Regions from separate parts of the Arthrobacter sp. NPDC093128 genome, predicted to be linked through region 1. Evidence: predicted binding sites of a transcription regulator. Region 1 holds the regulator's gene; each other region holds the start of a gene.
The links. The regulator HrcA, encoded in region 1, represses chaperone genes, less so after heat shock. The targets are predictions, from matches to a motif close to TTNGCACTCGNNNNNNNCGAGTGCNAA.
Positions count from the first base shown of each region.

Region 2: AB0N24_RS01205 (FmdB family zinc ribbon protein) is a predicted target of HrcA. The motif match lies at 764-790, and genes of this name have one in related genera.
Region 3: groL (chaperonin GroEL) is a predicted target of HrcA. The motif match lies at 1,493-1,519, and genes of this name have one in related genera.

Region 1 covers NZ_JBFBEY010000003.1:263,115-265,379, forward strand. Annotated here, with positions in the region: gene AB0N24_RS05015 (DUF3097 domain-containing protein) at 1-343, opposite strand, end outside; gene hrcA (heat-inducible transcriptional repressor HrcA) at 576-1,589, shown strand; gene dnaJ (molecular chaperone DnaJ) at 1,684-2,265, shown strand, end outside.
Region 2 covers NZ_JBFBEY010000001.1:246,618-248,882, reverse strand. Annotated here, with positions in the region: gene galU (UTP--glucose-1-phosphate uridylyltransferase GalU) at 1-42, opposite strand, end outside; gene AB0N24_RS01210 (5-formyltetrahydrofolate cyclo-ligase) at 142-738, shown strand; gene AB0N24_RS01205 (FmdB family zinc ribbon protein) at 878-1,132, shown strand; gene AB0N24_RS01200 (RcpC/CpaB family pilus assembly protein) at 1,246-1,974, shown strand; gene AB0N24_RS01195 (AAA family ATPase) at 2,013-2,265, opposite strand, start outside.
Region 3 covers NZ_JBFBEY010000004.1:8,469-10,733, reverse strand. Annotated here, with positions in the region: gene groL (chaperonin GroEL) at 1-1,309, opposite strand, end outside; gene AB0N24_RS05780 (ABC transporter substrate-binding protein) at 1,606-2,265, opposite strand, start outside.

The sequences.
Region 1 (2,265 bases):
TTGCCTTGGCCACCTGCGCGCGATGGCCGGCCACCCGCACCGACCCGGAGGCCGTCCGGTTGGATCCGGCGGGGGCTGCCTGCGCGCGGGGAGCAGGCGGCATCAGCCGGATGGGCAGGCCCTCCAGGAGGAACCCGTAGCCGAGGCGGAAGGTGCGCGACTTGCCGCGCCGGTCCTCCAGGGCCACAACATGCATGCCGCCCGACTTCTCCACCCTGGTGACAGCGCCCACCCAGCCGGACTGCACGTCTTCAAGCACCATGCCGCGTTCAACCGGAACTTCGGGAAGCTCGGATTTCCGGGGAGCCGTGATGTCCTGCGGGCCCCAGTTCTGGTACGACATCCGATACACACTGCCTTGCACTAGGAGGAGGGAACCAGGGCGGCCGTGCCTTCATTTTTCCGCACGTCCGGTTCCGCGCCGGAGTTTCGCCCGGAGCGGTACCAATGCTAACAACGCGGCGACTCATATTAGACTGGTTAGCACTTAGACATGACGAGTGCTAACGGGTGACGGGATATGCGCCTGGCGCAATGCCGGGACATGGCACGGGAAAGCCGATCGGAGGTGGAGAATGAGCGAACCACGCAAGCTTGAAGTACTGCGCGCCATCGTGGAGGACTACGTCCATTCCCGCGAACCTGTGGGCTCCAAGGCGCTGGTGGAAAGGCACCATCTGGGTGTCTCCAGTGCCACCATCCGCAACGACATGGCGGCGTTGGAGGACGAGGGCCTGATCACGGCGCCGCATACCAGTGCCGGCCGCATCCCCACGGACAAGGGCTACCGGCTCTTCGTTGACCAGATCTCCGCGGTCAAGCCGCTGTCGCAGGCAGAACGGCGGGCCATCCAGACGCTACTGGAAGGGTCCGACGACCTGGACGATGTCCTGGAACGCACCGTGCGGCTGCTGTCGCAGCTGACCAACCAGGTGGCGGTGGTCCAGTACCCACACCTTAGCCGTGCCATGGTGCGGCACATCGAGTTCGTGCTGCTGGCACCGCGGCAGGTCCTGATCGTGCTGATTGCGGACACCGGAAAAGTCGAACAGCGGGTCATTGACGTCGGGCAGGCCCTCGGCGACGACGCCCTCGGCGGCCTTCGCACACGGTTCCTGAAGAGCCTTTCCGGCACACCGCTGAGCCTTCTCCCGCAGGCGCTGCCCGCCGTCGTCGCCGCGTGTGAACCGTCACGCCGGCATGCCGCCCAGGCGCTGGCGCGAGGCCTCGACGCCCTGGCCAGCAGCACCCGCGAGGAGCGGATGGTCATGGCCGGAACCGCCAACCTCGCACGATCCAATGTTGACTTCCCGCTGAGCATCGGCCCGGTCCTCGAGGCACTCGAAGAACAGGTGGTCATGCTCCGCCTGCTCAGCGAAATGGCGGAGGACCCCCGTGGCGTCACCGTCAGCATCGGCCGCGAGAATCCGTACGACGGACTCGCCGAGGCCTCGGTGGTGGCTACCGGCTACGGCCCCGGCTCCAGTGCCAAGGTTGGCGTCCTTGGCCCCACCCGGATGGACTATCCCACCACCATGGCCGCGGTCCGGGCCGTGGCACGCTACCTTTCCAGGATCCTCGGACCTTGACCGGTCCTTCATCACCCAACCAGGCCTCCGTTTCCCGGCTTGCGGGGTGCGGCAGCAGCATCACAGGCAGTACAACCAGGAAGAGATACGAACTTTGAGCAGCCACTACGACGTTCTTGGAGTCTCACCCGAAGCGACGGGCGAAGAGATCAAGAAAGCCTACCGAAAGCTTGCGCGAACCCTGCACCCGGACGTTAACCCCGGCGAGGATGCCTCGGACCGCTTCAAGGCTGTCACGCACGCCTATGAAGTGCTGTCCGACCCGCAGAAACGCCGTGTCTACGACACCACCGGCAACGAGAACGGCACGGACAACGGCTTCGGCGGTGCCGGCTACTCGGGCCAGGGCTTCGCCTTCCAGGACATCTTCGACACCTTCTTCGGAGCGGGCGGCTCAGCCGGGCCCGCTTCGCGCGTCCGCCGCGGCCAGGACGCCCTGATCAGCGTCCGCATCGACCTTCGCGACGCCGTCTTCGGCGTCAACAAGAAGCTTGAGGTCGACACAGCCGTAACGTGCCCCACCTGCGAGGGTTCCTGCTGCCAGCCCGGAACCCACCCCGAGCGCTGCGACATCTGCGGCGGCAGCGGCCAGGTACAGCGGGCCGTCCGCTCCATCCTGGGCCAGGTCATGACAGCCGCCCCCTGCGGCTCCTGCGAAGGCTTCGGAACCGTCATC
Region 2 (2,265 bases), on a different contig from region 1:
AGGAATGACAGCCTTGCGGACGGAAGTATTGGTGGTAGTCACTGGACTAATCTAACGTCAGGGACCAAACATTGGGTAATTGCACGGACCGCCCGGTTTCGCCCCGCACTGAGGCCTCCGGGCATGGAAGGACAGCCGCTGATGCCATCGAAAGAAGAGATCCGCTCCGCCCACAGAACCGAACGTGCCGCTGCCTCCGCCGCCGGGCTGGAAGCCGCCGGCGCCGGTATCGCCCGCCACGGACTCCAGTGGGCCACCATGGTTGCGGCAGGTGAGCGCAGCATTTTTGCCGCGTACCTGGGAGTGGGATTCGAACCCCCGACCCTCCCGCTCATCGCCGCGCTTCACGGGACCGGGCACAGGGTGCTGTTGCCGGTCTGCGGGCCGTCGCTCACCCTTACCTGGGTTTACTGGACTCCGACGACCGAATTTGTGCGCAGCAGTTACGCGCCCATCGAGGAACCCGTCGGAGAGCATCACGGCATTGAGGTTATGCGGGACGTCGCCGGGATCTTCGTCCCCGCCACCGCCGTGGACCTGTCGGGTAACAGGATCGGCCAGGGCGGCGGCTACTACGACAAGTTCCTGGCGGGGCTCGAGGCAGAGGGACTGCCGGTGCCTGCGGCAGCTGTGGTCTACGACAGCGAAGTCCTTCAGGCCGGCAGCATCGCTGCAGAGTCCTATGACCGCCGGGTCCCTGTTGCAGTCACCCCGTCAGGCCTCACACAGCTGATGTAATGCTCCGATCCCGCTGATGATAGAATTGGCACTCAGGCCCTGCGACTGCTAAGGGACGGGACCCGCCGATGGAAATATCGGCGGTGGACCGCGCCAGGCAGCACGGGACCTGTTCGTTTGTCCCAGAGGAGGATTTCCAGTGCCCACGTATGCATATGCCTGCAAGGACTGCAGCCACGCCTTCGAGATCGTGCAGTCGTTCACCGACAGCTCCCTCACGTCCTGCCCCGAGTGCGAGGGGACGCTCCGCAAGAAGTTCAACAGCGTCGGCGTCGTTTTCAAGGGCTCAGGATTTTACCGGACCGACTCCCGCGACACCAAGGGCAGCAGCGTCTCGCCCGCCCCGGCGGCGGCTCCCGCACCGGCCGCCGCCGCAGCCGCAGCCGCCAGCTGACGGAACCGCCCGACTCCCTGCCGGAACCTAGCGGCCCCGACCGCAACAACGGGTTGTCCACATAGGACTTCATCAGGCTGTCCGCACCACGCGGGCCCTTCTAGCGTGTCGGTATGCGATCCACCCTCCGCACCAACGGATTTTCCTCACGCCGGCACGGCTTTCGGTCAGGACGCTCTGGCCGCCCAGGGCCATCTGCCAGGCGTCGCCTCGCTGCCTGGCTCAACCGCAACCGCAGGCTCGCCGTCGCGCTCCTGCTGTGCGCCGCCGCCGGCATCGCCGTCCAGCAACTGACACCGGTGCCCGCCCACACAGTGACCGCCATGGCCTCAGCCAGGGACCTTCCTGTCGGAGCAACCCTCTCCGGCAATGAGGTGGTGGCCGTCAGGGTACCGCCCGGGATGATTCCCGCCGGCGCCTTCACTGACGCCGCCGCGATCCAGGGCAAACAGCTCGCGGCCCCGCTGCGAAAAGGCCAGCTGATCTCCGACACCCAGTTACTTGGACCTGGGCTGCTGACGGGCACCGCACCGGGCTCGGCGGCGGTGCCCCTGAGGATGGCGGATCCGTCGTCCATCCAGTTGGTGGCACCCGGCCAGCTGGTCAACATCGTCATGACCAACGGCACCGACTACGGCCAGGCGGCGGAATCGGAGGTGCTGGCGGCCTCTGTCCCGGTCCTGTGGACCTCCGGACAGGGCGGACAGACCGGTCAGTGGCTGGGCACGGCAGAAACCGAGGGGCTCATGGTGGTCGCCGCGGATCCTGACCAGGCCCGCCGACTTGCCGGCGCCTCAACGCAGGGCAAACTCTTCTTCGTGCTCGTGGGAGCGCCGGGTTAGCCGGTCAACGGCCGGACCGCTCCCCAGGAGCACGCCCGTCAGCCCCAGTGCGGCGGTTTCTGCTCCTGGAGCCATGCATCGTGGTCGTAATCCGAGGCGTGATCGCCCCAGCGCTTCGGATCGTCTTCAGCGGCCTTGTTCGGCAGCACTCCGGCCGGCACGCCGGCACCCGCGGTCTGGCGGCTCCGGTTGGCCTCGTCGGCACTCGAGCCGCGGACGCCGCCCTGGTTACCCGCTTCACTGCTGTTCGTCTCCATGCCGTCTTCCTTGCTGTACTCCACTGAACCGGGT
Region 3 (2,265 bases), on a different contig from region 1:
CCGTTGCCTCGTCGCCTTCGAGCTGAAGGTTGGCGAATGCCTTAGCGCCGGCCTGGATGAGGGCTACGCCACCACCGGCAACGATGCCTTCTTCAACAGCAGCCTTGGCGTTGCGGACAGCGTCCTCAATGCGGTGCTTGCGTTCCTTGAGCTCAACTTCGGTAGCGGCACCGGCCTTGATGACTGCAACGCCGCCAGCCAGCTTGGCCAGGCGCTCCTGCAGCTTCTCGCGGTCGTAGTCGGAATCGGAGTTCTCGATCTCGGCGCGGATCTGGGAAACGCGGCCGGCGATCTGATCTGCGTCGCCTGCACCCTCGACGATGGTCGTCTCGTCCTTGGTGACAACAACCTTGCGTGCCTTGCCCAGGAGTTCGAGGCCGGCGGTCTCAAGCTTGAGGCCGACTTCCTCGGAGATGACCTGGCCACCGGTGAGGATGGCGATGTCCGCGAGCTGCGCCTTGCGGCGGTCGCCGAAACCCGGAGCCTTGACGGCGACGGACTTGAAGGTGCCACGGATCTTGTTGACGATCAGGGTGGCCAGGGCCTCGCCCTCGATGTCTTCGGCAATGATCAGCAGCGGCTTGCTGGACTGCATGACCTTTTCGAGGACAGCAACCAGTTCCTTGACGTTGGAGATCTTGGAGTTGACGATCAGGATGTACGGATCCTCGAGGACCGTTTCCTGGCGCTCAGCGTCGGTGACGAAGTAAGCGGAGATGTAGCCCTTGTCGAAGCGCATGCCTTCGGTGAGCTCAAGCTCGAGGCCGAAGGTGTTGGACTCCTCGACGGTGATAACACCTTCCTTGCCAACCTTGTCCAGCGCTTCAGCGATCAGCGCGCCGATTTCGTCGTCACCGGCGGAGATGGATGCCGTAGCGGCAATCTCTTCCTTGGTTTCGATTTCCTTGGCGGAAGCGAGCAGCTCGATGGTGACGGCTTCAACAGCCTTCTCGATGCCGCGCTTCAGGGACAGCGGGTCAGCGCCGGCTGCGACGTTGCGCAGGCCTTCCTTGACCAGGGCCTGTGCCAGCACGGTTGCCGTGGTGGTGCCGTCGCCAGCGACGTCGTCCGTCTTCTTGGCAACTTCCTTGACCAGCTCGGCGCCGATCTTCTCGTAGGGATCGTCCAGCTCGATCTCCTTGGCGATGGAAACACCATCGTTGGTGATCGTGGGGGCGCCCCACTTCTTTTCGAGGACGACGTTGCGTCCACGCGGGCCGAGGGTGACCTTGACGGCGTCGGCGAGGATGTTCAGGCCCCGCTCAAGGCCGCGGCGTGCCTCTTCATCAAATGCAATGATCTTGGCCATAACGGCAGTAGTCCTTTCGGGACAGTCGTTAAGAATGAACCTTCGCTGCGGCGCCCGCGACGGACGACCCTTCACCGTCGGCCTCTGTATGCCGCGCGGATGGGATCTCACCCCAGCAAGGTATTTCTTTCGCTCCTTAGTCCTTCCCGCTTACTCCACAACCGGCCGGAACCGGGCGTCGATTTAGCAGTCAGTCCGTGGGAGTGCTAAGTCAATAATTAGCACTCCCCCGGGGAGAGTGCAAGCAGAGACTGCGGGAAATGGCGCGCCTGCGGCCCCCGCTACGCTAGGAGCGATCAGCCGCCGGCGCGGGCGGCAGTTTCGCTGCCGGTCATCCTGGCCTTGTTGTCCGCGGAATAAGTGAACACCATGTAGTTGGCCGAGGTCACGTCCCCGTTGGCATCGAAGCCGATCCGGCCGGACTCGCCGTCGTAATCCGCGGGCTTTCCGGCCTTGATGGCGTCGGCGCATTCCTTGTAGTTTTTGCACACCGCGGCCGCGTCCTCCCCCGAAGCTGCGGACGGCACTGTTCCGCCGGACTTCGCACTCCCGCCGGAGACGGCAATCAGCCCCGCGGCAATGGAGGATCCGGCATCGTCCTGGGCCGCGGCCGCGGCGATGGCCGCCAGGTTCACCGCGTCGTAAGTTTCCGCGGCAAACGTCATGTCCTTGAGCCCGGGATCCACCGCCACGAGCTCGCCCTGGAAGTGCGCCGACGGGAAGACGCCCGGAAGGATCCCGCGGGCGCCGTCGAGGGCCTTGGACCCGAGGGCGGAGCCGTACTGGTTGATGGCGCCGTCGCTGAGGATGAGCTTTTTGCCGGCCAGACCTTTGTTGTTGAGTTCTGCAATGGCGCCCTGGGCACCGGTGCGGGCCACCAGGATAACGGCGTCCGGGCCGGCGGCCTTGGCGGCCGTGGCCGCCTGTTGTGCCTGGCCAGGCGTGAATTCAGCATC